DNA from 4 places in the Streptomyces sp. NPDC002403 genome. Region 3 is predicted to be linked to each of the others. Evidence: riboswitches for the same ligand, from Rfam matches in the RefSeq annotation. Region 3 holds a riboswitch; each other region holds the start of a gene.

Region 1 (7,226 bases), on a different contig from region 3:
GCGCAGCGGGACGGTGTCCTCCGGATTGGCGAGGACGCGCAGGTAGGCCAGGATGTCCCGGACCTCCTTGCGCTCGTAGAAGCGCACGCCGCCGACGACCTTGTAGGGCAGGCCGACGCGGATGAAGATCTCTTCGAAGACACGGGACTGCGCGTTCGTACGGTAGAAGATCGCGACGTCGCCGGCCCTGGCGTCGCCCGCGTCGGTCAGCCGGTCGATCTCGTCGGCGACGAACTGCGCCTCGTCGTGCTCGGTGTCGGCGACGTAGCCGGTGATCCGGGCGCCCGTGCCGGCGTTCGTCCAGAGGTTCTTGGGGCGGCGGCTCTCGTTGCGCTCGATGACCGCGTTGGCGGCGGAGAGGATCGTCTGTGTGGAGCGGTAGTTCTGCTCCAGGAGGATCGTCGTCGCGTTCGGGTAGTCCTCCTCGAACTGGAGGATGTTGCGGATGGTCGCGCCGCGGAAGGCGTAGATCGACTGGTCCGCGTCACCCACGACGCACAGCTCCGCCGGGGCGTCGCCCTCGCCCGCCGGGCCGACCAGCTCGCGCACGAGGGTGTACTGGGCGTGGTTGGTGTCCTGGTACTCGTCGACCAGGACGTGGCGGAAGCGGCGGCGGTAGTGCTCGGCGACGTCCGGGAACGCCTGGAGCAGGTGGACCGTCGTCATGATGATGTCGTCGAAGTCCAGCGCGTTGGCCTCGCGCAGCCGGGACTGGTACATCGCGTAGGCCTGGGCGAGGGTCTTCTCGAAGCCGTCCGCGGCCTGGCCTGCGAAGGTCTCCTCGTCGATCAGTTCGTTCTTCAGGTTGGAGACCTTGGCCGTGAACGACTTCGGCGGGAAGCGCTTCGGGTCGAGGTCGAGATCGCGGCAGACCAGGGCCATCAGCCGCTTGGAGTCGGCGGCGTCGTAGATCGAGAACGACGAGGTGAACCCGAGCCGCTTCGACTCGCGGCGCAGGATGCGTACGCACGCGCTGTGGAAGGTCATGACCCACATCGCGTTGGCGCGCGGTCCGACGAGCTGCTCGACGCGCTCCTTCATCTCGCCCGCGGCCTTGTTGGTGAAGGTGATCGCCAGGATCTGGCCGGGGTGCACCCCGCGCTCCGCGAGGAGGTGGGCGATCCGGTGGGTCAGCACCCGGGTCTTGCCCGAGCCGGCCCCGGCGACGATGAGCAGCGGGGAGCCCGCGTGGACGACGGCGGCGCGCTGCTCGGTGTTCAGCCCGTCGAGGAGCGCCGCGGCGTCGATGACGGGGCGGTGCCCGCCGTCGCGGTAGTAGGCGTCCCTGGGCGGCGGGGGCCCGTCGAACACGCCCGCGAAGAGGTCCTCCGGCACCGCTTCGGGTGCGGAGTCCTCGGGGGGCGGCGGGGGCTCTTCCTCCGAGTGCTGGAGGCCGGCCAGGAAGCTGTCGTCAAAGAGGCTGCTCATCGCTAGTCGAGTCTAGGCCGCCCCACCGACAGCCGGAGGCCGCATGGCGAACCGCACACCGCGACGGACACCCGGCGCAGGTGCGCGCCCACAGCCCGTGAGGGATTCCGGGCCTCCACCACCCCGTTCCGGCAAGGTCACGAAAATGTATCGGGCATATCGAACATCAACCTTCACAGCAGCACCACGGGTTGGCTAGCGTGCTCGACCGGGCGGCCCGTACCCCCTTGAGGCGAACCACGCCGAGCGGGCGCCTCCGCCGAATCCGGGCTGCCCCCACGGGAGTTCGGAACCGGGGACCCATACGCAGTACCGGGGTGAATCGGTCCTTATCCCCCACTCGGACCGTAGGGCAGCCTTCCGTTCCGCCCGAACCCGACAGCTAACCCGGTAGGCGGTCCACGGAAGGAGATGCCGGCCTTGGCATCCCATCGCAAGCCGCGCACCCGGGTGCGCACCACCGCACCGGCCGTCGGTCTCACCACCGCGGCGCTGGCGTCCGTGACCCTGCTCTCCACGCAGAGCGCCATGGCCGCACCCGATCCGAAACCCGGCATCGAGGACGTGCAGAAGAAGGTCGACGACCTCTACCGGCAGGCGGGCACCGCGACCCAGCAGTACAACCGGGCGAAGGAGGCCTCCGCCGCCCAGCGCGCCGAGGTCGACGCCCTGCTGGACGATGTCGCGAAGCGCGCCGACAAGCTCAACGAGGCGCGCAGGACGCTCGGCACCTACGCGGCCGCGCAGTACCGCAGCGGTTCGCTCACACCGAGCGCCACGTTCTTCCTGGCCGACGACCCGCAGTCGTACTTCGACCAGAACCAGCTGATGGACCGGATGACCAGCCGGCAGCAGCAGGCGATCACGGACTTCCGTACGCAGCAGGCCAAGACGGCGAAGAAGCGCGCCGAAGCGGTGCGGAGCCTGGAGACGCTGACGACGACGCAGGCCACGCTGCGCACCAGCAAGCAGAACGTCCAGGCGAAGCTGGGCGAGGCGCGCGCACTGCTGTCGAAGCTCACCGCCGAGGAGAAGGCACGGCTCGCGGAGATCGAGCGCAAGAAGGAGGCGGAGGCGAAGCGCAAGGCCCAGGAGCTGGCGAAGCAGCAGGCCGCCGCGAAGGCCGAGGCCGACCGCAAGGCCGACGAGGCCGCGAAGGGGTCCGGCGGCGGCACGGGGACGGGCACCGGGTCCGGCAGCAGCGCCACCACCAAGGCGGAGAAGGTCCTCGCCTTCGCCAGGGCCCAGATCGGCAAGCCGTACGTCTGGGGCGCGACGGGCCCGGCGTCGTACGACTGCTCCGGACTCACCCAGGCCGCGTGGAAGGCGGCGGGGGTCGACATCCCGCGCACCACATGGGACCAGGTCGAGATCGGCACCCGGGTCGCCACGGCGGACCTGCGGCCGGGGGACCTGGTCTTCTTCTACGACGACATCAGCCACGTCGGCATCTACAAGGGCGACGGGATGATGATCCACGCGCCGAAGCCCGGGGCGAACGTGCGCGAGGAGTCGATCTACTACATGCCGATCCACGGCAGCGTGCGGCCCGCTTAGCAGGCCTCCACGCGTCGCGCCGCCCCGGTGCCGGGGCGGCGCGACGCGGGCGGGATCAGGTCCAGAGCGTGGCGATGAAGATGTTGAGCATCGTCAGTCCGCCCACCGCCGCGAAGGCACCCTTGTCGGCCGTCTCCTCGTCCCGCTTGATGTAGACGAGCGCGAGGACGACGACCAGGACCAGCAGCTTGACGCCGATCTTGATGTTGTTCACGTGGTTGCCGTCGGCCTCGTTCAGCCCGACCAGCGCGACGCCGGTGACCAGCATGGTCAGCGCGCCGTGCAGCATCGCCGGGACGAACCGGGCCGTGCCCGCGCCCATCGCCTTCATCTGGGTCAGGAAACCGCCCAGCAGGGAGGCGATGCCGATGATGTGCAGGGCGACGAAGACATGAATGAGTACGTCCATGAGGCCGCAGCCTAGCCCCGGCCATATCACCGCTCGGCAGGCAGGTACACCTTCCTGACCACTTCACTCGCGCCTGTACCAATTGCCTTACTCTGGTGTAATTTTTCCGATCACTCGACGACATTGCCACGCCAAATTCAGACAATAAGCGTCATTACGACTCCTGCCCGTGCCCCGGGTTTAGCGTCCCTAGGCAGGCGACCGGCTCCACCGCCGTTCCGTACGCGGACGGTGCAGCGGTCGCCCCGCCGAGAGTTGTGGCGGGCCCGCCGGTATCCCCCGACGGGCAGTCGTCAGGAAGGACGCACGCCCTCGTGGCAGCGCATCGAAAACCCAAGCAGCGCCCGTACACCGGCCCTGCTGCCCGCACCGCGGCGACCCTCGCCCTCACCGGGGCCGCCACCGCCGCAGTGATGCCCGGCCCGGCGCACGCCGACCCGCAGCGCACCCCCGCCCAGGTCAAGGCCGAGGTGGACCGGCTGTACCACGACGCGGAGGTCGCCACCGAGCAGTACAACGGCGCGAAGGAGAAGGCGTCCGCCGCCGAGGACGCCCTCGACGACCTGCGCGACGAGGCCGCCCGCAGGACCGAGCGCCTCAACGCCTCGCGCGACGCACTGGGTTCGTTCGCCGCCGCGCAGTACCGCACCGGCGGCCTCGACACGTCCGTACAGCTGGCGCTCTCCTCCGACCCGGACCAGTACCTGGAGCGGGCGTCGTACGTGGACCGGATCGGCGACCGCCAGGCCGCCGCGCTCAACAAGGTCCGGCGGCAGGTCGCCCGGATCGCCACGCTGCGCGCGCAGGCCAAGGGAGAGCTGGCCGCACTGGCCGCCCGCCGGGCCGAGCTGAAGAAGCACAAGGCGACGATCACGACCAAGCTCGCCGACGCGCAGCGACTCCTCGACCGGCTGAGCCCGCCCGAGCGCACCGCCTACGAGAACTCCGACCACGGATCGGCCGACGGCACGCGTCCCGCCGACCGCGCCGACCGCGCCACCGCGCGCGGCCCCGTCCGGGCGCCGAACGCCCGCGCCGCCGAGGCCGTCGCTTTCGCGTACGGGGCGCTCGGCAAGCCGTACGTCTGGGGCGCCACCGGCCCCTCCTCGTTCGACTGCTCCGGGCTCACCCAGGCCGCCTGGCGCTCCGCCGGTGTCTCGCTCCCCCGGACCACGTACACCCAGATCAACGCCGGGCGGCGTGTCTCGCGTTCCGAACTCGCCCCGGGCGACCTGGTGTTCTTCTACTCCGGCATCAGCCACGTCGGGCTCTACATCGGCAACGGGCAGATGATCCACGCCCCGCGCCCCGGAGCGCCGGTCCGGGTCGCACCGATCGACCAGATGCCCTTCGCCGGGGCCACCCGGGTGGCATAGGCTCCCCACTCCGATCCGGGTCGGCCCGTCATCGGGTCGGCCCGCCGTCGACCGACCGGCCGGAGGACGACCCCACATGCCCATGGACGCCGATGTCCAGACCCACGCCCGTACGCTCGCCCAGCGCTCCCCGGACCACCTCCGGGTCGGGCCCTTCACGGTGCGGTACAACCCCGACTGGTCGCTCAAGTACGCCAATTACGCCATACCCGACCAGGACGCCGAGCCGACCACCGAAGATCTCGACGCGCTGATCGCGGCGTTCCGCGCGCACGACCGGCTGCCCCGGCTGGAGTTCCTGCCCGGATCGGCACCCGCGGTCGAACCCGCGCTGCTCGCCGCCGGGTTCACCGTCGAGAACCGGGCCCCGATCATGGCCTGCGCACCGGGCGAGCTGCTGACGCCGGAGCCGGTGGCGGACCTCGCGATCGACGAACCGGCCACCGACGCGGAGTTCGCCGCCGCCGCGCTCGTCCAGCACCACGGATACGGCGGCACCGGCGAGCCCGAGGACGGCGTGGCGCAGTGGCTGCGCACCGCGGCCCGGGACGGCGGGGTCGCGGCCCTGGCCACGGTCGACGGCGTACCGGCCGGCGCGGGCGGCTGCTCCGTCCCGGTCGACGGCCTCACCGAGCTGGCCGGTCTCGCCGTCGCCGACGCCTACCGCCGCCGCGGCATCGGCGCCGCGCTCTCCGCCCATCTGACCGCGACCGCCTTCGGGCGCGGCTGCCGGGCGGTGTGGCTGGAGCCGGGCGACGCCGATGTGGAGCGGATCTACGCGGGCATCGGCTTCTGCAGGATCGGCGAGAAGCTGAACATCTCGCTCGAACCGGCCTGACGGGACCGTCGCCCGCCGACGGGATCGGCCCGTCGGCGGGCCCGGACCGTCGTCCGCCCGGCTCAGACCAGCCGACGGGCCGTCGCCCACCGGGTCAGCTCGTGGCGGTTGGACAGCTGGAGCTTGCGCAGCACCGCCGAGACGTGCGACTCGACGGTCTTCACCGAGATGAAGAGCTGCTTGGCGATCTCCTTGTAGGCGTAGCCGCGGGCGATCAGCCGCAGCACCTCGCGCTCGCGCTGGGTCAGCCGGTCCAGGTCCTCGTCGACCGGCGGCGCGTCCGTGGAGGCGAAGGCGTCGAGGACGAAGCCGGCCAGCCGGGGCGAGAAGACCGCGTCGCCGTCCTGGACCCGGAAGACCGAGTCGACCAGGTCGGTGCCGGTGATGGTCTTGGTGACATAGCCGCGGGCACCGCCGCGGATGACGCCGATGACGTCCTCGGCGGCGTCCGACACGGACAGCGCCAGGAACCGCACCGGGTTGTCCACGGCCCCCATCAGCGAGGCGCAGCGGCGCAGCACCTCGACGCCGCCGCCGCCGGGCAGATGCACGTCGAGGAGGACGACCTCGGGGCGGGTCGCCGTGATCACGGTGACCGCCTGGTCGACATCGGCGGCCTCGCCGACCACCTCGACGCCGGTCTCCTCGGTGCGGCCGATCTCGGCCTGGACACCGGTGCGGAACATCCGGTGGTCGTCGACGAGTACGACCCGTACCCGGCGCTCCGGGCCCCCGGCCGGCTCAGTGGTCTCCGTCATCGCTCGCCCTCTCCATCTCCAGCTCGACTTCCGTGCCCCCGCCGGGCACCGAACGCAGTCGCGCCGTACCGCCGTTGCGCTGCATCCGGCCGATGATTGATTCTCGTACGCCCATTCTGTCCCCCGGTACGGAGTCCAGGTCGAATCCCGGGCCCCGGTCGCGCACCGAGACGAAGACCGTGCGGCCCTCGACCTCCGCGTAGACCTGCACGGCGCCGCCCTCGCCACCGTACTTGGCGGCATTGACCATGGCTTCGCGTGCGGCCTGCATCTGGGCGGTCAGCTTCTCGTCCAGCGGGCAGTCGCCGACCACGACGACCTCCAGCGGGACGCCGTGCTTGTCCTCGACCTCGGCGGCGGCGCGCTTGACCGCCTCGGCGAGGGTCCCGGGCTCGTCGTCCTCGTCCTTGCCGGTGCCCTCGGGGTTGTACAGCCAGTTGCGCAGTTCCCGTTCCTGGGCGCGGGCGAGCCTGCGGACCTCGCCCACGTCGTCCGCGTTGCGCTGGATCAGGGTGAGGGTGTGCAGCACCGAGTCATGGACATGGGCGGCCACCTCGGCCCGTTCCTGGGCCCGGATGCGCATCAGGCGTTCCTCGGAGAGGTCCTGGGTCATGCGGACGAGGTAGGGGCCGGCCAGCAGCGCGATGCCGGTGAGGACGGCGATGGCGGCGGTCATGACGTTGCCGAGCTGGGCCGCGGAACCGCGTACCACCATGAAGACGGCCAGGCCCAGGCCGACCAGGGCGACCCCGGCGAGCCCCCGGGCCAGATGCAGGACCCGGCGGCGGCTGCCGACCTCCATCCAGCGGGCGCGCCGGGCGTTGTCCGCCTGCCGCCACACCAGTACGGAACCGGCGCCG
Region 2 (7,226 bases), on a different contig from region 3:
CTGCGCCGAACACGGCATCGCGCACGCGGTGACCGGCAAGCTGATCGTCGCGACCGAGCGGTCCGAGCTGCCCCGGCTGCACGCCCTGGTCCAGCGCGGCCGGCAGCACGGGCTGCCGGTGCGCGAGCTGGGCCCCGCCCAGATCACCGAGTACGAACCCCGGGTCAGCGGCCTCGCCGCGATCCGGGTCGGGTCGACCGGGGTGTGCGACTTCGCGGCGGTCGCGGCCCGCTTCGCCACCGAGGTGAGCGGCGCCGGCGGAGTGATCCGCTACGGGGCGGAGGTCACCGCGATCGACCGGCGCCCCTGGGGCGTGGCGGTGCGCACGGCGGACGGCGTGGTGGTGCGGGCCCGGGCGCTGGTCAACTGCGCGGGGCTGCACTGCGACCGGGTGGCGCGGCTCGCGGGCGACGACCCGGGGATGCGGATCGTGCCGTTCCGCGGGGAGTACTACGAGCTGGCGCGGCCGGAGCTGGTGCGCGGCCTGGTCTATCCGGTGCCCGATCCGGCGTTCCCGTTCCTGGGGGTCCATCTGACCCGGGGCCACGACGGCAGCGTCCACGTCGGGCCGAACGCGGTGCCGGCGCTGGCCCGCGAGGGGTACGGCTGGCCGGTCGTGCGCCCGCGCGAGCTGGCGGACACCCTGGCCTGGCCCGGCACCTGGCGGATCGCGCGCAGACACTGGCGGTACGGGGCGGGCGAGGTGCGCCGCTCGCTGTCGAAGCACGCGTTCACCCAGGCCGTGCGGCGGCTGCTGCCCGAGGTGACGGAGGCCGATCTGAGACCGGCCCCGGCGGGGGTGAGGGCCCAGGCCGTGCTGCGGGACGGCACCCTGGTGGACGACTTCCTGATCCGCGAGGCCCCGCACACCGTCCACGTGCTGAACGCGCCGTCGCCCGCCGCCACGGCCTCGCTGCCCATCGGGCGGGAGGTGGCACGCAGGGCGCTGCTCCGGGCACGGGAGACGGGGTGGAGGCCGCCCGCCGTAGAATCGGGGCATTGTGTCTGAGCCCATGAACCCCTCCGAGAGTCTCCCCGGGAAGACCTCCGAGAACCTCTCCTCGCCCGCTGCCGGAAATCCGTCCGCCGCCGGGATTCCCTCGGCTGCCGGGATTCCGGACGCCGCCGGCATTCCGGACGATCTGCGCGCCGCCTCCTTCGAGCGGCAGCGCCGGCTGCGCCAGGAGCCGCGCTTCCCGGGCGGGCCCGCCATCGACCCGGCCGGTTCGCACCACGAGCGCCGGATCCGCAGCTTCCAGCCGCGCCGCAGCCGTGTCACGCCCGGCCAGGAGGACGCCCTGCTGCGGCTCTGGCCGAAGTGGGGCCTGGACATCGACGGGCAGCGCGTCCTGGATCTGCCCGAGCTCTTCGACGGGCTCCCGGTCGTGCTGGAGATCGGCTTCGGGATGGGCGAGGCCACCGCGCAGATGGCCGCCGCCGACCCGGGCACGGGCATCCTCGCCGTCGATGTGCACACCCCCGGCCAGGGCAATCTGCTCGGTCTCGCCGACCGCAACGGCCTGTCCAACGTCCGGGTGGCCAACGGCGACGCGATCATCCTCCTGCGCGAGATGCTGAAGCCGGAGTCGCTGGACGGGCTGCGGGTGTACTTCCCCGACCCGTGGCCCAAGAAGCGCCACCACAAGCGGCGGCTGATCCAGCCGGAGTTCCTCGATCTGGTGGCACAGCGGCTGAAGCCGGGCGCGGTGATCCACTGCGCGACCGACTGGGAGCCGTACGCCGAGCAGATGCTGGAGGTGCTGACCGCGCACCCCCTCTTCGAGAACACCGTGGCGGACGGCGGCTACGCGCCCCGCCCCGCGTTCCGGCCGCTGACCCGGTTCGAGGGGCAGGGCCTGGACAAGGGCCATGTCGTGCACGACCTGCTCTTCGCCCGCAGCTGAGACGCGGGCGCGGCCCGGGTGACCGTGGCGGGGCCCCGGGCGCCCCATGGTCAGGTGTCAGTGCCGCTGGTTAGGGTCATCGCGTGGTGTCCGACGGGTCTGTCCAGCAACAGCAGTCGCAGCCGGCCGTCCCGCTCCTCGAGGAGCAGCGGGTCGGCGAGATTCTGGCTGCCGTGCCGGAGCGCCGGCACTGGCGCTACCGGCCGCGCCGCGTCGGCATGGTGTGGCGCAGCCGGACGTTCCGCGTCGCGGCCGTCTTCACGGTGCTCGCGCTCTGCGGTCTGGCGATCCTGGCCCTGGTCCGTGACCAGACGGGCACCCACGGCTTCCTCGTGGGCCTCGGTCTCGCCGTGCTGCCCGTGCCGCTCCTGATGGCGGCGTTCCGCTGGCTGGACCGGGTCGATCCGGGCCCCTGGCGGAATGTGCTGTTCGCCTTCGCCTGGGGTGCGTTCGCCGCCGCCCTGGTCGCGATCCTCGCGAATTCGTTCGCCACCCGCTGGATAGCCACGGCCACCGCCGACCCGTCGAACGCCGACACCCTCGGTGCCACGGTCATAGCGCCGGTCGTCGAGGAGAGCGCCAAGGCCGCCGCGGTCCTGCTGATCTTCCTGTTCCGAAGACGGGAGTTCACCGGGATCGTCGACGGCGTCGTGATCGCCGGGATCACCGCGAGCGGCTTCGCCTTCACCGAGAACATCCTCTACCTCGGCAACGCCTTCGGCGAGGATCAGCAGATCGGCACCTCGGGCGTCGTGTCGGTGACGGCCGCGACGTTCTTCGTGCGGGCGGTGATGTCACCGTTCGCGCACCCGCTCTTCACGGTGCTGACCGGCATAGGCTTCGGACTCGCCGCGGCCGCCCCACGGCGCCGGCGCATCCGCCGGATCGTGCTGCCGCTGCTCGGGCTCGTCCTGGCCATGGGCATGCATTCGCTGTGGAACGGTTCGGCGGTCTTCAGCCCCTACGGCTTCTACGCCGTGTACGGGGTGTTCATGGTCCCGGTCTTCGGCCTGGTGACCTGGCTGGCGATCTGGTCGCGCGTGCGGGAGCTGCGTACGCTCTCGGCCGAGCTGCCCGCCTACGCGGCGGCCGGCTGGCTGACCCCGGCGGAGCCGCTCGCCCTCTCCTCGATGCGGGCCCGCGGACTGGCCCGCGACGCGGCCCGCCGACGGTACGCGGTCGGGACCCGGGGAACCTGGCAGAGCCCGTACGGCCCCGTCCCCGCCCCCGTGCCCTCCGCCCGAGCCAAGGCCGCGGCGAAGGCCCACGGGAAGGCGGCGGCCCGGGCCGTCGCCGAGTACGAGTCGTTCGCGACCTCGCTGGCCTCGCTGCGTCTGCAGGCCCGCCGAGGTACGGCCGGCCCGGACTTCGCCGAGCGCGAGCTGGAGCTGCTGCACCACCTCTGGCAACGCAGGGAGGTGGCAGCCCCCGCCCTGGACTACGCGGCCCAGGCGACGGGCCGCCTGCGCCCCGCGTACCCGCCGCCCCCGTGGCCGGCCCCGGCACCGCACCCGCAGTACGGCGGACACCGCAACGGCCCCGGCCCCGGCCCCGGCTACAACCCGTACCTGCTGCCGCGGCAGCAGCCACCGCGGTAGGCCCTGTCGTCAGGCGGATGCCTCGGTGAGCTCGGCCAGCTGCTGCTCGGTCAGCGAGAGGTCCGCGACGGCCACCAGCGCGGGCAGCTGCTCGACCGTGCGGGCCGAGGCGATCGGGGCGGCCACGGTCGGCCGGGAGGCGAGCCAGGCCAGGGCGACGGTCGCGATCTGCGCGTCCTGCTCCTGGGCGACCTTGTCCAGGGCTGCCAGGACCTTCTGTCCCCGCTCCGATTCCCGGTACTCGCTGACGCGCTCGGCCCGCGCGCTCTCCACCGTGACGCCCGGACGGTACTTGCCGGTGAGGAAGCCGGAGGCCAGGGCGAAGTACGGCACGGCGGCGAGCCCGGCGCGGGCGGCCGTGTCCTGGAGTTCGCCCTCGTACGTGTCGCGGGAGACCAGGTTGTAGTGCGGCTGCAGGGCGACGTAGCGGGCCAGCCCCTCACGCTCCGAGAAGTCCAGGGAGGCACGGAGCCGCTCGGGGCTGATGTTGGAGGCGGCGATCTCCCGGACCTTGCCCTCCTTCACCAGCTGGTCGAGGGCGGTGATGATGTCCTCGACCGGGACGGTCTCGTCGTCGAAGTGCGTGTAGTACAGGTCGATGTGGTCCGTGCCGAGCCGGCGCAGCGAGGCCTCGGCCGCGGCCTTGATGGTGGCGGGCGCGAGCCCCCGGTACGAGGGGTGGGTGGAGACCTTGGTGGCGACGACGACGGAATCGCGGTCGGAGCGGGAGGCGAGCCACTTGCCGATGACCGTCTCCGACTCGCCGCCCTCGTTGCCCGGAACCCACGCGGAGTAGCCGTCGGCGGTGTCGATGAAGTTGCCTCCGGCTGCCGTGTAGGCGTCCAGCACGGCGAACGACTGTGCCTCGTCGGCGGTCCAGCCGAAGACGTTGCCGCCGAGGGCGAGCGGGAATACCTGAAGGTCGGAGGAGCCCAGCCTGCGAAGAGAAGTCATGAGTGGATCAACGAATTCCCGTGCGTCCACTATTCCGGATTCCAGCATTCGGGTGAGTCGGCCGTCGCGGCCGGCTCACCCTCCGCGCGCCCGCCCTCCGTGCCCTGTCGACAGACCGGCAGCCCTGACGTCGGGGGGTGAGCGTCAGGGCTGCCGGGGTTCATCGGGGCGGGCGTCGCCTCAGGGGTTGAGGCCCTTGCCGCGGAGCCAGGCCATCGGGTCGATGCCCGTGCCGTCGGCGGTGTGGACCTCCAGGTGGAGGTGCGGGCCGGTCACGTTGCCGGTCGCGCCGACCCGGCCGATCGTCTCGCCGGTGGTGACCTTCTGGCCGACGCTGACGCCGATCGAGGACTGGTGGCAGAACCACAGCTCCGTGCCGTCGTCGAGCTCCAGCACCGTGCGGTAGCCGTACGAACCGGACCAGCCGGCCGACTTGACCGTGCCGCCGTGGATGGCCTTGATCGGGGTGCCGGTCGGAGCCGCGAAGTCGAGGCCGGTGTGGTAGCCGGAGGACCACATCGAACCGGCCTGACCGAAGGTCGAGGTGATGGTGTACGAGGAGGTCGGGATGGCGTAGCTGGCGGCGAGCTTGGCGAGCCGCAGGGCTTCCGCCTTCTTCTTGGCCTCCTCCTCCGCCTTCTTCTTCTCGGCGGCCGCCTTGGCCTCGGCCTCGTCCTGCTGCTTCTTGGCCTCGGCGGCGGCCTTCTCCGCGGCTTCCTTCTCCTGGGCCGCCTTGGCCTCGGCGTCGGCGGCGTCCTGCTGCTGCTCGGCCTGCTGGAGGATGCGGGCGCGGAGCGCCTCGCCCGCGTCCGTCGTGCCCTGCTCGACCTCGGCGGTGGTGATGCCGGCGGTGGTGAGCGGGGCGTCGGCCGCCGCGACCTCGGCCTTGTCCGCCTCGGACCCGTCGGAGAACAGGGAGCCCACGCCGGGAAGCGACTTGGCGTCGGGGAGGTTGTCCGTGATGGCGTCGGGCACGGAGATGGAGACCGGGGGCTTGCCCTGCGCGGTGGCCATGCCCCCCGCGCCGACCGCCGCTATGACGCCGACACCCAGCACCGTGGAGCTGCGGGCGAGTCCGTTGCGCTGCTTGGCGACGCGGTGCCTGCCGCGCACCGGGCGAACCGATTCCTCAGTGGGGTTCCACTCGTCCCGACTGCGTTCCGGCTCAACGCTGTTGCCGTCGGTGCGGAGGTCGCCGCCGAACTCTCCGGTGAACTCGGCGCCGTAGCCGGTGCCGTAGTCGGGATCGAACCGGGACGGGGCCTCGGGGGCAGGCTTGTTGGACGCCACGGGGGCGCACTCCTTTCCTTCCTTCTCGCCTACCGGGTTAGCTGACGGGTTCGGAGCAGGAAGGTCTCCTACGGGCCCCTCCGTCTCTCACGAGACACAGGTGTCCGATTCACCCCATGTAGGTGGTTCCCCGGTTCCCTTGCGGAATTCGGCGCTCGCGCACGGTGCCGCCACTGACGACGGCTGGGACGACCGCGCTGCGTTATCGAACGTTAATAGACACCGGGGCCGTATTCCAAGCTGTTCCCACTGATCGTTCACGTCTTTGGCCTGGACTTTACGGGACACAAGTGGTTGCAATCGGGCGAGTTGACCGCCCTTCAGCCACTACCCTGTTTCTGACGTTGCGTCAAACGTTATGCGGAGCGGCGCCTTTCGATTACGCACGGTGGCATCGCGCGCTCCGCCCCTCGCACCTTCTCCACGCGCCGTCCCTCACTTCGCCCCCGACGTCGTGCCCGACGCCTTCTCCGCGCCGACGATCCGCACGGTCCTGCGCCGGTCCGGCTGCCCCTGCCCGGGACGTACGACCGCGAGCAACGCCATGTCGTCGGTCGTCTCGCCCCCCGTGTGCAGGCGTACGTCATCGGTCAGCGCGGACAGCAGCTCCTCGGGCCCCGGGAAGATCCGCCCGCGCAGCCGGGCCGCCGGGTCGTAGAACACCCCCTCGGTGTCCCGCGCCTCGGAGAGCCCGTCCGTGTAGAGGAGCAGGGTCGTCCCGGCCGGCAGATCCCACTCGTCCGTCCGCTCCGGCCACACCCCCAGGGACATCCCGAGCGGCAGCGCCGGCACGGAGGGCTTGAGCACCTCCAGCGCGCCGTCCGGGTGCAGCAGGATCGGCTCGGGGTGACCGCGGTTGACGATCCGCACCCGGGACAGCCCGGACGGGATCTCGGCCAGCACGGCGGTGATGAAGCCTTCGAGCACGTCGAGCCCGCCCCGCCGCGCCTCCTCCCGGGCCAGCGCCCGCTCCAGCCGCCCCGCCACCCCCGCCAGCGAGGACTCCTGCTCGGCCGCCTCGCGGAACGCCCCGATGGCCACGGCCACCGTCTCCACCGTTTCGAGCCCCTTCCCCCGCACGTCCCCGACCACCAGCCGCACCCCCCACGGGGTGTCCGACACCGCGAACAGATCACCGCCGACGAACTCGTCCGCCTGCGCCGCCTCGTACCGGGCCGCGACCTGCAGTCCGCCGATCCGGTCGGCCGGCTGCGGCAGCACCGCGCGCATGGCCGTCTCCGCGATGAACCGCGCCGAGGCCAGCTGTTCGTTGCTGCGCCGTACGACCCCGTTGATCACCACCGCGAGGACCGAGACGGTGGCCAGGGTGAGCAGCTCGATCAACGGCACGACCTGCGGCAGCGTATTGCTGTACAGCCGCAGCGCGATGTCGGCCAGCATCGAGGCCACAGCGGTGCGGATGGTGCTGGCCAGCGAGAAGAAGGGGGCGGCGATCAGCGGAGCGGCCACGAACAACGGA
Region 3 (7,226 bases):
CTGGGCGGCGCGCAGCGCGACCCTGGTGTGTCCCTCGGGCGACAGATGGAGCCGGTCGTCGTCCCAGGCGCGCCGGTCCTGGACGGAGCGCAGCGACCACAGGTCGAGGACCGGGCAGTCGTAGCGGTCGGCGATGGCCCGGACATGGGCGGTGTACGTGGCGATCTTGCCGCGCAGATGGCGCAGCACGGGAACGCCACGGGTGTCGAAGCCGGTGGTGACCATGACCGTGCCGACCGCCCCGGTCAGCTCGGCGACGGCGCGCTCGAAGCGCTCGGCCACGTCGTCGGGGTCGGTGCCCGGCCGGATGATGTCGTTGCCGCCCGCACAGAAGCTCACCAGATCGGGTGCGAGCTCCTTGGCGCGCGGCACCTGCTCCTCGACGATCTGGTCGAGGAGGCGTCCTCGTACGGCGAGATTGGCGTACCTGAAATTGCCGTGCGCGGAGCCTTCGCCGCCCGTCGCCGCATCGGGGTCCGGGAGCTGGTCCGCGAGAAGTACCGCGAATCGGTCCGCCCAGCCGACGAAGGTCCCGTCCGGGCCGGGGTCGCCGACTCCCTCGGTGAAGCTGTCGCCGATCGCCGCGTACGACCCGATGACGCCCTGTCGGTTGTTGACGCCACGTTGGTTTTTTCTCGAATCGTCTGCCACAAACGCTTATCCTGCACCGCCGAATGTGACCTACGCGACCGTAATATGGGGTTGACGGGTGGTGAGATAGACCACCCGGTCAGTTTTGATAAAGAGGGAATAAGCAGAAGGGGCGGTGCGCCGCCGCGCACCGCCCCTTCTGTGTTGCTCAGGTCATGCTGTGTCGCTCAGCTGCCCGGCCGTTCGGCTCAGACGTAGATGCCGTGCGAGGCCAGGAAGGCGATCGGGTCGATGTCCGAGCCGTACGCCGGGCCGGTGCGGACCTCGAAGTGGAGGTGCGGGCCGGTGGAGTTGCCGGTGGAACCGGAGAGGCCGATCTGCTGGCCCACGGTCACGGTCTGGCCCGCCGAGACGGAGAGCGAGGACAGGTGGCCGTACTGCGAGTAGTGGCCGTCGGCGTGCTTGACGACGACCTGGTTGCCGTACGCGCCGCCCCAGCCGGCGGTGACGACGGTGCCGGAGGTGATGGTCTTGACGCTGGTACCGGTGGCGACGGGGAAGTCGATTCCGCTGTGGCTGCCGCTGGACCAGTTGGAGCCGGAGGCCCGGTAGTTGGTGGTGTGGTTGCCGGGAACCGGGTGGACGTAGCCGGAGCTGCTGCTCTTGGCGGCCGGGGCGGAGGCCGCCTTGGACTGCGGGGCGGCGGTCACGGACTTGGCCGGGGCGGACTTCTCGGCGGCCGCGGCGGCGGAGGGCGCCTTCGACGGGAGGGCGGAGCCGGTGCCGGCGCCGGTGGGCGCGGCGTTGCCGGCCGCCTTGCCGCCGAGGGTCAGCTTCATGCCCGGGAAGATCAGGCTGGGGTCCTCACCGACGACCTTGCGGTTGTCCTGGTACAGCTGCTGCCAGCCGCCCTCGATCTTGTGCTCGGCGGCGATCTTCGACAGGTAGTCGCCGGAGACGACGGAGTACGTCGTGGTGGCGGCCTGCTTCTGCGTGACCGGCTGGGCGTGCGCGGCGGCGGTGGCCGACTGCGGGGCGGCGGCCGGGGCGGCCTGCTCCGCGGCGTGGGCACCGGTGGCACCGAGCAGCGGGAGTGCGATGACGGCGCCACCGGCACCGACCGCGGCGACGCCACGGGCGACGGGACCGATCTTCGTACGGCGGTGCTTACCCGATATGGGCATGACGTGCTTCCTCTCCGGCGCCTGCGAGGTGAGCTGTCGGGTTCGGGCTGGAGATGCCCGGCCGCACCGAGTGCGACTTCACCCCGAGCCGGCCGGATTTCTCCGGTCGGCGACTTACCTGGTTCCCCCGCTCCTGCCACGCGATGAGTGGGTACGAATTCCGGGCGGCGGCAGGATTAGGCGGTCCGTCCGGATTGACGGTGACCGTAAGCGAGTCGGGACGGCGAGAACAAGCGGCGGGTTCCATTGCGGATTCCGCACCGGGGAAATCGGTGCGGAATTCCGGTCACACTCCGTGGATTACGGATCTTGGCTTTCCGCACGGCGCACGGAATGCCCGACCCTCCTGCCGCCACACACCGTCACGGATATGATCCCGCTCACGAGGCGGCGATCATCTCCCGCATAAACGGGCGATGTTCAGACAAAAGACCGCATTACGGACATGCCCCTTCTGTCACACCCTTCGCAGGCGCAGCACCCGTGCGTCGAGATCCCCCTGGAGTCCGCTCTGCAGTCCCTGGTGGAGCAGCGCCGAGCCGTGGTGCACCGCCCCTGTGTCCAGGCAGGTGTATGCCGCCGCGGGGTCGAGCCCGCGCAGCCGCAGGGCCGGGGGCCGTTCCCCGTATCGCTGCGCCTCCAGCCACATCAGGACCACGGTCTCCTGGCCGTGGACGTACTGGACCGCACTGAGTCCGCCGCGCGGCTCGCGCAGCCGGTACAGCGCGCCGTGCTGCACGACCGGCCGGATCTCCTTGTAGAGCTCCACCCAGGTCCGCGCCTCGGCCAGCTCCTCCTCGCTCCATTCGGTGAGGTCCCCGCCGACCCCGAGCACACCGGCCATGGCGCTCACGAAACGGAAGCGCAGCGAGCTGACCCTGCCGTTGAGCTGGTGGTTCGGGCTGTCGGTGACCCAGGCGGCCATCACCCGGGCCGGGTGGATGTGCCCGAAGCCCTCCTGGATGGCGAGACGGTCGAGCGGGTCGGTGTTGTCGGAGGTCCACACCTGGTCCGTACGGGACAGGATCCCCAGGTCGATCCGGCCGCCGCCGCCCGAGCAGGATTCGAATGCGACCGAGGGATGTGCGGCCCTGAGCCGGTCGATCAGTGCGTACAGGGCGTTCACATGCTCGATCCAGAGCTTCTGCGGGTATTCCTCGCCCGGCCAGCCCGCATCGGTGAAGCAGCGGTTGAAATCCCACTTCACATAGTCGACGGGCGTCTCGGAGAGCAGTGTGTCCAGCTGCTCCCAGAGATATTCCTGCACATCGGGGCGGGCCAGATTGAGCACCAGCTGGTTGCGGTACTCCGTCCGCGCCCGTCCGGGAAAGTGCTGCACCCAGTCGGGGTGCGCGCGGTAGAGGTCGCTGTCGGCATTGACCATTTCCGGTTCGACCCAGATTCCGAACTGCATGCCGAGCCGGTGCACTTCGTCGGCGAGCGGCTTCAGCCCGCCGGGGAAGCGGTCCGGATTCGGCGTCCAGTCACCGAGGCCGGCCCGGTCGCTGGTCCGCTGCCCGAACCACGCGTCGTCCACCACGAACAGCTCGACGCCCATCGCGGCAGCGCGCACGGCGAGGGCATGCTGCTGGTCCAGCGAGATGTCGAAGCCCGTCGCCTCCCAGGAGTTGTAGAGCACCGGCCGCGGCTTCTCCGCGTCCGGGATCACATGGGCCAGCTGCCAGGCGTGCCAGGCGCGGCTCGCGCCGCCGAACCCCTGGCCGCTCCACAGCCCGGCGAACACGGGCGTGGTGTACGACTCCCCCGGCGCGAGCCGCAGCAGTCCGGAGTCGTCGTAGCCGGCGCCGCCGGTGATCTGCACGAGCCCGTCCGGCAGCCGCTGCACGGAGATCCGCCACGAGCCGGACCAGCCGAGCGCGCAGCCGTACACCTCGCCGCTCTCCTCCGTCGCCGCGCCGTCGGCGTCCAGGGCCACCCACGGCAGGTACTGGTGCCCGGTGTGGCCGCGCCGGCTGGAGATGACGCTCTCGCCGTGGAGCAGCTCCGCCCGCTCCAGCCGCGACTCCGCCGCCCAGCGTCCGTGCAGCCGGCTCAGCCGCCAGCCGTCGCGGGCCGGCAACGACCAGGCGGCCGCGTCGGCGCGCAGCAGTTCCAGCGGCGGGCCGTCCGGTCCGGCATGGGCGACGGTGGCCCAGCGCTCCACGACGTCGGAGTCGTCCCGCATCCGGTAGTGCAGGGTGAGGTCGAGCCGGTGCACGGAGTCGGTGAAGCCGAGCCGCAGCTCGTCCCCGTCCACCGAGGCGTCGGCAAAGGCCCACTCGGTGCCGCGGACCTCGGGGGTACGCACCGAGAGCGCCGGGCGCACGAACCGGGGGCCGCCCTCCACCGGATACTCCTCCCGGCCGTCGAGGTGGGACTCGAAGGCCCTGAAGGGGAGCTCCGGCGCGGCGGCCAGCGCCTCGGCCGCCGCGAGGGAGATCCTCGGCCCCCAGTGCAGATGGACCAGCTCGTCCTGCTCGGTCAGTCGCAGTGCATAGCTGCTGCTCGCCCCGGTGAGCAGCCAGGTCCGGCCGGTGTTGCCCGTCTCGATCATCGCATCCCCACATTCCAACAGTTCCGCACATCATCGATCATCGTTGGGGCGTGGGCAACGGACTTGCCAGGAATTCACCGGGCGGATTCGCCACTGGAGCACCGGAGTTCGCCCGGGTATCGACAGGGAAAGGCCGAGATGATTGCCTGAGGAACCAATGTCGTACCGTCGCGGAAGTTGCCTCGCCGGCGACCCGCGTCGGCACCGGACACCCCAGGAGTCGCTGTGACGCAGCAGTTGCCGCAGGTACCGTCGGCGGAACCCGAGCTGGCGGGTGTCCGCAACTTCCGCGATGTGGGCGGGCTGCCCACCGCGGACGGACGGCGGGTGCGGCACGGGCGGCTCTTCCGCAGTGGTCACCTGGCACACGCCACCACCGAGGACGCCTCCTTCCTCGGCGGCCTCGGCCTGCACACGATCTTCGACTTCCGCAATGCCGCCGACCGCCGGCTCGACGGTCTGGACGTGGAGCTGCCCGGCGTACGGAATGTGAGCATCCCGCTCTCCGACCCCGCCGACGGTGCGGAGTTCTGGCACATGGTCCGCAACGGCGACACCGAGCAACTGCGCTCGATCCTCGGCGACGGCAAGGCAACGAACCGGATGGTCGCCTCGTACCGCTCGATCATCCGGGACCGCACCGCCGAGCACAGCCGGGTACTGCACGCCCTGGCCGAGGACAGCGTGCCCGCCCTGATGCACTGTGCGGCGGGCAAGGACCGGGCCGGTCTGTCGATCGCGGTGTCCCTGCTCGCGGTCGGCGTCGAGCGTGACGCCATCGAGGCCGACTACCTCAAGTCCAACGACGCCCACCGGCGCTACCGGGTGCGCCGCAGCGACACCTCGGCGGACGGCATGTCGGCCGAGGTGATGGAACTGCTGAATCCGCTCTTCGGCGCCCATGCCGAGTACCTCGCCGCGGCGTTCGCCACCATCGAGGAGACCTGGGGCAGCACGGAGCGCTACTTCTCCGAGGGCCTGGGACTCACCCCCGGGACCCGTGAGCGGCTGCGCGACCGGCTCCTCGACGAGGCGTAGCCGGGGCCGCCCGGTCGTGGTGGTCAGCCCTTGCCGGCCACCGCGAAGAGCAGGTAGAGGAAGGCGGCGAAGATGTGTCCGGCGATGAGGTAGGCGAACAGCCGGATCACCACACCGCGCGGAAACTTCCGCTCCTGGGCCTCGTACTTCTTGTTCGACCCCAGCGGGTCGAAGTTCTCCGAATCGGACATGACGGTCCTCTCTGGCGACCGGAGACCGGTCTCAGCGGCGGTGGATGCCACTGCCGAGACACAGCTCGGCGGCGGGGCTCTGCAGCAGGGTGTGGACGAAGAGCAGCTCGGCACCCTCACGGTCGACGGCGGTGATCCGGTGCGGGGTGAGCGAGTCGAAGTGCGCGCTGTCCCCGGGGGCGAGATCGTGCACGGTCTCCCCGAGCCAGACCCTCAGGTGCCCGGCGAGCACGTACAGCCATTCCTCGCCGGGATGTACCCGCACGAGATCGCTCTGCGCGGCCTGCGGAACCCGGACGCGGAGCGCCTGCATCGCCCGGCCGGAGCCGCCTGTCTGCCGGTACATCCAGCCGTCCGCCTCGGCTCCCTCGAACTTTCCGCCGCGGATGATCGCGTCCCGTTCCGGGGGTGTCTCGCCGAGCAGCTCGGAGACCGTCGTACCGTAGATCCTGGCAAGACCGAGGAGCATCGGCAGCGAAGGCTGGCGGCGACCCGTTTCGAGCCGGGAGAGATGGGCGGGTGAGAGCCCGGCCCGCTGAGCGGCGGTCTCCAGGGTGAGACCACGGCTCCGGCGCAGGTCGCGCAGGCGGGGCGCGACTCCGGGCAGCTCGTCGGCCACCCCTCCGTCTGGAGGATTCATGTACCCATTGGGCCAGGATCCTGCCTGAGAGGCAAATATCTTGCCTCTCAGGCAAAAACGGTCAGCGGTTGGCGACCGCCTGCTTCACCAGTGTCCTGCCGAAGTCCCACATCAGCCCACCGCCGCTGTGTGCGTCGTCCATCACAGCGGTGAACGCCGTGACGAACCGGTCGACGTCCGACTCGTCGATCACCAGGGGCGGAATCAACTTGATCACTTCCAGGTGGTCGCCCGAGACCTGGGTGAGGATGCGGTGCTTCTGGAGCAGCGGCACCACCACCATCTGCGCGAAGAGTCCCTTGCGGGCCGCCTGGAGCATGGTCCAGCGGCTGCGCAGCTTGAGCGAGGACGGCCGGCCGAACTCGATGCCGATCATCAGCCCGCGCCCGCGCACCTCGTGCAGCAGCTCGTAGCGGTCGACCAGTGCGGTCAGCCGGTCGCGCAGCAGCTCACCGGTGCGGCGCGCACGGTCGACGGTCTCCTCGTCCTCCATCACCGCGAGGACCGCGAGCCCGGCCGCCATAGCCTGGGCGTTGGAGCCGAAGCTCGCGGAGTGGACCAGGACCCGGTCCATCGACGAGTAGACCCGCCGGAAGATCCAGTCCTTGCCCAGGGTCGCCCCGACCGGCACATAGCCGCCGGAGAGCGCCTTGGCGACACAGACCAGATCGGGCTCGACACCCTCCTCGTGCTGGTACGCGTAGAAGTCGCCGGTCCTCCCGAGTCCGGTCTGCACCTCGTCGGCGATGAGCAGGGCCTTGTGCTTGTGCAGCAGTTCCTGCGCCTCGCGCAGGAAGCCGGGGGGCGCGGCGTGGACGCCCTTGCCCTGGATCGGCTCGACGACCAGTGCCGCCACGTCACCGCGCTTGAGTTCGCGCCGCAGCGCGTCGAGGTCGCCGAGTGCGATGGCGGTGTCCGGCAGCAGGGGGGCGAAGCCGTCCCGGAATCCGTCCTCCCCGTTGACTGAGAGGGAGCCGGTCGTCAGGCCGTGGAAGGCGTGGGCGCAGTAGAGGATCCTGGGCCTGCCG
Region 4 (7,226 bases), on a different contig from region 3:
GGGGAGCGCAAGGCGGAGCTGATGACGCATCTGCTGAACATCGACCCGCCGGACCACACCCGGCTGCGCCGCCTCGTCTCCAAGGCGTTCACCCCGCGCCGGGTCGCCGAGTTCGCACCGCGCGTACAGGAACTGACGGACCGCCTCATCGACCGCTTCGTCGCGGAGGGCAAGGCGGACCTCATCCACGACTTCGCCTTCCCGCTCCCCATCTACGCGATCTGTGATCTGCTCGGCGTCCCGCCCGAGGACCAGGACGACTTCCGGGACTGGGCGGGCATGATGATCCGCCACGGCGGCGGCCCGCGCGGCGGGGTGGCCCGGTCGGTGAAGAAGATGCGCGGCTACCTCGCCGAACTCATCCACCGCAAGCGGGAGAACCCCGGGGACGACCTGATCTCCGGGCTGATCCGGGCCAGCGACCACGGCGAGCACCTCACCGAGAACGAGGCCGCGGCCATGGCCTTCATCCTGCTCTTCGCCGGATTCGAGACCACGGTCAACCTCATCGGCAACGGGGTCTACGCCCTGCTGCGCAACCCCGGGCAGCGCCGGCGGCTCCAGCTCTCCCTGGACGCGGGGGAGAGCGGGCTGCTGGAGACCGGGATCGAGGAGCTGCTGCGGTACGACGGTCCGGTGGAGCTGGCCACCTGGCGGTTCGCCACGGAGCCGCTGGCGCTCGGCGGGCAGGACATCGCGGCCGGGGACCCCGTGCTCGTGGTGCTCGCCGCGGCCGACCGCGACCCGGAGCGCTTCGAGGACCCCGACACGCTCGACCTCGCGCGGCGTGACAATCAGCACCTCGGATACGGGCACGGGATCCACTACTGCCTGGGCGCGCCGCTCGCCCGGCTGGAGGGACAGACCGCGCTCGCCACGCTCCTGACCCGCCTTCCGGACCTGCGGCTTGCGGTGGAACCTGCCGATTTGCGGTGGCGTGGCGGGCTCATCATGCGTGGACTTCGCACGCTTCCGGTGGAGTTCACGCCGGGGGCCGCGCATGCCGGAAGTGACATCCCGTCAACTCTGTGACTTTCGCGTGATCTGCGCTGCATCGACTTGTGACGCGCGTTCGAGTCCCGCTAGGTTCACCGTTCGACTCACCAGTCACACGTCAGTCACACGGAAGGCAACCCCATGGGCTCCGCGAACGGCAGACACCGTCGCCCCCGTCAGGCACCCGCCATCGTCGTCGCCGCGGGCGTGACCGGATCGGCCATCGCCATCCCGCTGCTCGGCGCGGCCGGTGCGCACGCGGCCGACGCGACGACCTGGGACCGGGTGGCCGAGTGCGAGAGCGGCGGTGCGTGGAGCGCCGACTACAGGAACGGCTACTACGGCGGCCTGCAGTTCTCGCCGGAGATCTGGAAGGCGTACGGCGGTGAGGCGTACGCGGAGCGCGCCGACCTCGCCAGCCGGGCGCAGCAGATAGAGGTGGCCGAGAAGGTTCTGGAGGACCGGGGGCCGAAGGCATGGCCCAGCTGTGCGGTCATCTCCGGCCTCGCGGTGGACGGGGTGCTGCCGGGGGTCGACCCGGGCTCCGTCCCCGCCGAGGACCCGGCCGGGAGCGCGAAGCCGGCTGACGGGGCGTCGGCGGACCCGTCCGACGACGCCACGCCGTCCACGAGCCCCTCGGACGGTACGGGCGGCTCGGACGGCTCGCAGGGGGCCGGCAAGCCGTCGGGGAAGACCTCGCCGTCCCCGAAGTCCTCCGGTTCGACCACTCCGTCCCCCGGCGCCCCCCGTGACACGCCCGGCTCGTCCAGTGGCGTGGGCGGCAAGCACCGTGGCGCGCCGGCCGCCGAGGGGAGCCGCGGCACGGACGGCGGCGACCGCGAGTCGGGCCGGCACGCCTCCCGCGGCGGCAGCGACGCGCGCGACACGGCCGAGCCGACGGCTGACGGCACGTACACCGTCCGCCCCGGCGACAACCTCTGGTCGATTGCTGACGCACAGAAGGTTCCCGGTGGCTGGCCCGCGCTCTACGAGGCCAACAAGGGTGCCGTCGGCTCCGACCCGGACCTCATCCTCCCTGGCCAGAGCCTCGATCTCGATGTGAAGGACCAGTGAAGGCAGTCTGATAATCGACTAAAAACACCTCGAAAATCGGGGTAGTTCAGGGACCTATGTCCACTTATGCGTAAGTGAGACATGGGTCTCTTTGCGTCAACTGGCGTGTCGCGCCTGGGGGCCCCTTCCGCATCGCGTCCCACCTGCGGAAACGACGGTTCTTCAGATGCAAGTACGGGTGGATTGTCCGATGTGTCCATCTTTGAATGTGAGGGTTGCGTATGTTTACGGTCGGAACCGCTCGCACCGCGGGCCCCGTCGACCGTCACGCCGAATCCTGCCGTCGGTCGAAGGGAACAGACGCGTAAAGCGCCGTAGGCAGGAGCGGGGGACCCAGGTAAGCGCCGGGCCCGATCGTCGAGAGACGCATCAGGACCGGCTTGGGGTGAAGTCGCGTGCTAGGACGTGCGACCGGGCAACTCACTTGGCCCGAACCCGACAGCTCACCTCGTAGGCGTCGGTGAGGAGAAGTTCCATGCTGCTTTCCAGCAAGGGCAAGCACCGCCGCCCGTCCAAGGCCGTCCGTATCGCCACGCTCGCCGGTGTCGCCGGTGCCGCTGTCGCCGTGCCCCTGATGGGTGCGACCGGCGCCTCCGCCGCCTCCGTCGCCACCTGGGACGCCGTCGCCCAGTGCGAGTCCGGTGGCAACTGGTCCATCAACACCGGCAACGGCTACTACGGCGGTCTGCAGTTCTCGCAGTCCAGCTGGGCCGCCGCCGGCGGTACGCAGTACGCCCCCCGCGCCGACCTGGCCACCAAGGCCCAGCAGATCGCCACCGCCGAGCGGCTCCTCGACATGCAGGGCCCGGGCGCCTGGGGCTGCGCCGGCGCCGGCAACCTGACCAACGACGGCGTCGACCCGGGCGTCGACACCGGCTCCTCCTCCAACTCCACCGCGAGCTCCGGCGCCTCCGAGCAGCAGAGCGCCCCGGCCGCCCCGAAGCAGCAGGCCCAGCCGAAGCAGAGCGAGCGCACCGAGGCTCCCGCCGCCTCCCGCTCGGACCGCTCCGCCGCCCCGCAGGCCGAGTCGAAGAAGACCGTCACCACCCCGACCGGCGAGAAGGTCAAGAAGGGCGACGGCGAGTACAAGGTCGTCTCCGGCGACTCGCTGAGCAAGATCGCCGCCGACCACAAGGTCGAGGGCGGCTGGCAGAAGCTGTTCGAGCTGAACAAGGACATCGTCAAGAACGCCGACCTGATCTACCCGGGTCAGCAGCTGCACCTGACGAAGTAGTCACGGCTCGCTCCTCCCCGAGCACCCCGGCCCGGCGCGCGTTCCCCCGTACGCGCCGGGCCGGGGTTCTGCCGTCCGCGCTCGGGGGAGCGGCGGACCGTTCAAGTGTTGTAGTTACCGGTCAGTAGAATTCTGACCGTTTGCCCGGCAATGTGTGCCCTCGGGTCCTTTTTCGTCCCAGGGGTCGGGCGGTCGTCGGGCTGAGCGGGCCGGGCCGGTTAGGCTCTTGGCGCAAGGCCAAAGCGACCCTGCACAAACAGCGTCATATCCCAGAAGGAGATGCCTCGTGCCGTCCATCGACGTCGTCGTAGCCCGGGAAATCCTCGACTCCCGCGGAAACCCCACGGTCGAGGTCGAGGTCGGCCTCGACGACGGCAGCACCGGCCGTGCTGCCGTTCCGTCCGGCGCCTCCACGGGTGCGTTCGAGGCCATCGAGCTCCGTGACGGTGACCCCAACCGCTACCAGGGCAAGGGCGTCGAGAAGGCCGTCCTCGCCGTGATCGAGCAGATCGGCCCGGAGCTCGTCGGCTACGACGCCACCGAGCAGCGCCTGATCGACCAGGCGATGTTCGACCTGGACGCCACCGAGAACAAGGGCTCGCTCGGCGCCAACGCCATCCTCGGCGTCTCGCTGGCCGTCGCCCACGCCGCCTCCGAGGCCTCGGACCTGCCGCTGTTCCGCTACCTCGGCGGCCCGAACGCGCACCTGCTGCCCGTTCCGATGATGAACATCCTCAACGGCGGTTCGCACGCCGACTCCAACGTGGACATCCAGGAGTTCATGATCGCGCCGATCGGCGCCGAGTCGTTCTCCGAGGCGCTGCGCTGGGGTGCCGAGGTCTACCACACGCTGAAGAAGGTCCTGAAGACCAAGGGCCTGTCGACCGGTCTCGGCGACGAGGGCGGCTTCGCGCCGAACCTGGAGTCGAACCGCGCCGCCCTCGACCTCATCATCGAGGCCATCAAGGAGGCCGGCTACGCCCCGGGCAAGGACATCGCGCTCGCGCTCGACGTCGCCGCGTCCGAGTTCTACAAGGACGGCAAGTACGAGTTCGAGGGCAAGGCCCGCTCGGCCGCCGAGATGACCGAGTACTACGAGGAGCTCGTCTCCGCGTACCCGCTGGTCTCCATCGAGGACCCGCTGTACGAGGACGACTGGGCCGGCTGGAAGGTCATCACCGACAAGCTCGGCGCCAAGGTGCAGATCGTCGGCGACGACCTCTTCGTCACCAACCCGGAGCGCCTGGCCCGCGGTATCGAGGAGGGCTCCGCCAACGCCCTGCTCGTCAAGGTCAACCAGATCGGCTCGCTGACCGAGACCCTGGACGCCGTCGAGCTGGCCCAGCGCAACGGCTTCAAGTGCATGATGTCCCACCGCTCCGGCGAGACCGAGGACGTCACCATCGCCGACCTCGCGGTCGCCGTGAACTGCGGCCAGATCAAGACCGGCGCCCCGGCCCGCTCGGACCGCGTCGCCAAGTACAACCAGCTGCTGCGCATCGAGGAGATCCTCGACGACGCCGCGGTGTACGCGGGCCGTTCGGCCTTCCCGCGGTTCAAGGTCTGACAGGTCCGGCGGGGCAAGTACCCCGGCCTCCGTCCGTCCCCGCACTCGGTCCCGTACCGTGTGCGGGGACGGACGTGCGTAATGGGGAGGCGGGGACATGGCCGCGAAGGACCGGGACCGGTTCTCCACCGCGACCCGGCTGCGGCTGCTCGGCGAGCAGACCGCCGCCCGCGTCTACCGGTCCCAGAACCGCCGTCAGGCCCGCCGCTCACGGCTCACCGGCCGGGCCGCCTTCCTCGCGCTCGTGGTCTGCTCCCTGGTGGTCGCGCTCGCGTACCCGATGCGGCAGTACGTCTCGCAGCAGGACGAGATCGCCGATCAGGAGCGCCTGGCGCGGGAGGCCAGGACCCGTACCGAGGAGCTGCGCGACGAGAAGGCGCGCCTCCAGGACGACGCGTACATCAGGCAGCTGGCCCGTACGCATCTGCACTACCTTCTTCCCGGGGAGACCGGTTACACGGTGATCGACCCCGACGCGGTCAAGGAGCGCGAGGGCAGGACGGACGAGTCCGGCCGGCCGTGGCACTCCAACCTCTGGGACGGCGTGGACAGCGCCGACCGCGACTGACTCTCTTCATCCCTCTGCAGAACCGCAGTTCGAGCAGCCCGATCAGAACCTAGGCAGGCATGGAAACCCCCCCTCCGCAGACCGAGCCCACCGCGCCCACCGAGGCGGACATCGCCGCGTTCCAGCAGCAGCTGGGCCGCCCGCCGCGCGGGCTGCGCGCGATCGCGCACCGCTGCCCGTGCGGCAACCCGGACGTGGTCGAGACGCAGCCCCGGCTGGAGGACGGTACGCCGTTCCCGACGACGTACTACCTGACGTGCCCGCGCGCCGCGTCCGCGATCGGCACGCTGGAGGCGAACGGGGTCATGAAGGAGATGACCGAGCGCCTCGGTACGGACCCCGAGCTGGCCGCCGCGTACCGGGCCGCCCACGAGGACTACATCGCACGGCGCGACGCCATCGAGGTGCTGGAGGGCTTCCCGAGCGCGGGTGGCATGCCGGACCGGGTGAAGTGCCTGCACGTCCTGGTGGGGCACTCGCTGGCCGCGGGGCCGGGGGTGAATCCGCTGGGTGACGAGGCGATCGCGATGCTGCCGGAGTGGTGGCGCAAGGGGCCGTGCGTCTCGCCGTGCGGCGCGCCGGACGAGGGCTGACCCATCCCACGGGGGCTCCGCCCCCGCACCCCCGCTCCTCGGTCGCCGGAGGGGCTTTGTCCGCTTGATTCGGGAGTACTCCATGACCCGCGTGGCCGCCATCGACTGCGGTACCAACTCCATCCGTCTGCTCGTCGCCGACGCGGACCCGTCCACCGGTGAGCTCGTCGAGCTCGACCGGCGGATGGAGATCGTCCGCCTCGGGCAGGGCGTCGACCGGACCGGCCGGCTCGCCCCCGAGGCGCTGGAGCGGACCTTCGCGGCCTGCCGCCAGTACGCGGCGGTGATCAAGGAGCACGGGGCGCAGCGGATCCGCTTCGTCGCCACCTCCGCCTCCCGCGACGCGGAGAACCGGGACGAGTTCGTCCGCGGGGTGCTGGAGATCCTGGGCGTCGAGCCCGAGGTGATCAGCGGTGACCAGGAGGCGGAGTTCTCCTTCACCGGAGCCACCAAGGAGCTCGCCGGCCGCGACCACCTCGCCAAGCCGTACCTCGTCGTGGACATCGGCGGCGGCTCCACCGAGTTCGTCGTCGGCGACGACCATGTGCGGGCCGCCCGCTCCGTGGACATCGGCTGCGTACGGATGACCGAGCGGCACCTGGTACGCGACGGCGTCGTGACCGACCCGCCGGCGCCCGCCCAGATCGCCGCGATCCGCGCCGACGTCGACGCCGCCCTGGACCTCGCCGAGGAGACCGTTCCGCTCACCGGGGCCGCCACCCTCGTCGGCCTCGCCGGGACGGTCACCACGGTCGCGGCGATCGCCCTGGGGCTCGACGCGTACGACTCCGAGGCGATCCACCACTCCCGGATCTCCGTGGAGCAGGTGCGGGAGATCACCGGGCGGCTCCTCGTCTCCACCCACGCCGAGCGGGCCGCGATCGGTGCGATGCACCCGGGACGGGTCGATGTGATCACGTCCGGGGCGCTGATCCTGCTCGCCCTGATGGAGCGGACCGGGGCCCGGGAGGTCGTGGTCAGCGAGCACGACATCCTCGACGGAATCGGCTGGTCCATCGCCTGAGACCGATGCACATGCGTGCCTTGGCCTGCACCTTTGAGCCTTCGTGGGCCGCCCGGGCGGTGCTTCGCGAGACACGTCGCGACGAAGTTCGTGAACTTCTTCACAAGGAATTCGGCCCCGTGGAGGGCAGTTCTGGTCCGTATGGGTGTCCGGAGCCGTTCGCGGGGGCG

What was found. A riboswitch is a leader RNA that binds a small molecule or an ion and turns the genes downstream of it on or off. The one in region 3 is predicted to bind cyclic di-AMP.
Region 1: another riboswitch for cyclic di-AMP. It lies ahead of ACWCPY_RS01895 (NlpC/P60 family protein); the one in region 3 lies ahead of ACWCPY_RS28430 (M23 family metallopeptidase).
Region 2: another riboswitch for cyclic di-AMP. It lies ahead of ACWCPY_RS39265 (M23 family metallopeptidase); the one in region 3 lies ahead of ACWCPY_RS28430 (M23 family metallopeptidase).
Region 4: another riboswitch for cyclic di-AMP. It lies ahead of ACWCPY_RS35885 (transglycosylase family protein); the one in region 3 lies ahead of ACWCPY_RS28430 (M23 family metallopeptidase).

What each region holds. Positions count from the first base shown of each region.
Region 1 is NZ_JBSFBQ010000001.1:388,893-396,118, reverse strand. Features, by position in the region: gene pcrA (DNA helicase PcrA) at 1-1,428, opposite strand, end outside; cyclic di-AMP (ydaO/yuaA leader) riboswitch at 1,676-1,841, shown strand; gene ACWCPY_RS01895 (NlpC/P60 family protein) at 1,849-2,985, shown strand; gene ACWCPY_RS01890 (hypothetical protein) at 3,041-3,394, opposite strand; gene ACWCPY_RS01885 (NlpC/P60 family protein) at 3,709-4,770, shown strand; gene ACWCPY_RS01880 (GNAT family N-acetyltransferase) at 4,847-5,608, shown strand; gene ACWCPY_RS01875 (LuxR C-terminal-related transcriptional regulator) at 5,671-6,366, opposite strand; gene ACWCPY_RS01870 (PspC domain-containing protein) at 6,350-7,226, opposite strand, start outside.
Region 2 is NZ_JBSFBQ010000075.1:4,532-11,757, reverse strand. Features, by position in the region: gene lhgO (L-2-hydroxyglutarate oxidase) at 1-1,009, shown strand, start outside; gene trmB (tRNA (guanosine(46)-N7)-methyltransferase TrmB) at 1,014-1,904, shown strand; gene ACWCPY_RS39275 (PrsW family intramembrane metalloprotease) at 1,991-3,502, shown strand; gene ACWCPY_RS39270 (aldo/keto reductase) at 3,512-4,456, opposite strand; gene ACWCPY_RS39265 (M23 family metallopeptidase) at 4,637-5,746, opposite strand; cyclic di-AMP (ydaO/yuaA leader) riboswitch at 5,758-5,910, opposite strand; gene ACWCPY_RS39260 (PP2C family protein-serine/threonine phosphatase) at 6,182-7,226, opposite strand, start outside.
Region 3 is NZ_JBSFBQ010000031.1:85,495-92,720, forward strand. Features, by position in the region: gene ACWCPY_RS28425 (SGNH/GDSL hydrolase family protein) at 1-651, opposite strand, end outside; gene ACWCPY_RS28430 (M23 family metallopeptidase) at 840-1,775, opposite strand; cyclic di-AMP (ydaO/yuaA leader) riboswitch at 1,779-1,935, opposite strand; gene ACWCPY_RS28435 (alpha-galactosidase) at 2,233-4,329, opposite strand; gene ACWCPY_RS28440 (tyrosine-protein phosphatase) at 4,555-5,367, shown strand; gene ACWCPY_RS28445 (DUF6126 family protein) at 5,391-5,558, opposite strand; gene ACWCPY_RS28450 (helix-turn-helix domain-containing protein) at 5,590-6,198, opposite strand; gene ACWCPY_RS28455 (aspartate aminotransferase family protein) at 6,260-7,226, opposite strand, start outside.
Region 4 is NZ_JBSFBQ010000055.1:20,827-28,052, forward strand. Features, by position in the region: gene ACWCPY_RS35875 (cytochrome P450 family protein) at 1-1,032, shown strand, start outside; gene ACWCPY_RS35880 (transglycosylase family protein) at 1,138-2,070, shown strand; cyclic di-AMP (ydaO/yuaA leader) riboswitch at 2,371-2,542, shown strand; gene ACWCPY_RS35885 (transglycosylase family protein) at 2,546-3,304, shown strand; gene eno (phosphopyruvate hydratase) at 3,591-4,871, shown strand; gene ACWCPY_RS35895 (FtsB family cell division protein) at 4,969-5,439, shown strand; gene ACWCPY_RS35900 (DUF501 domain-containing protein) at 5,499-6,032, shown strand; gene ACWCPY_RS35905 (Ppx/GppA phosphatase family protein) at 6,115-7,056, shown strand.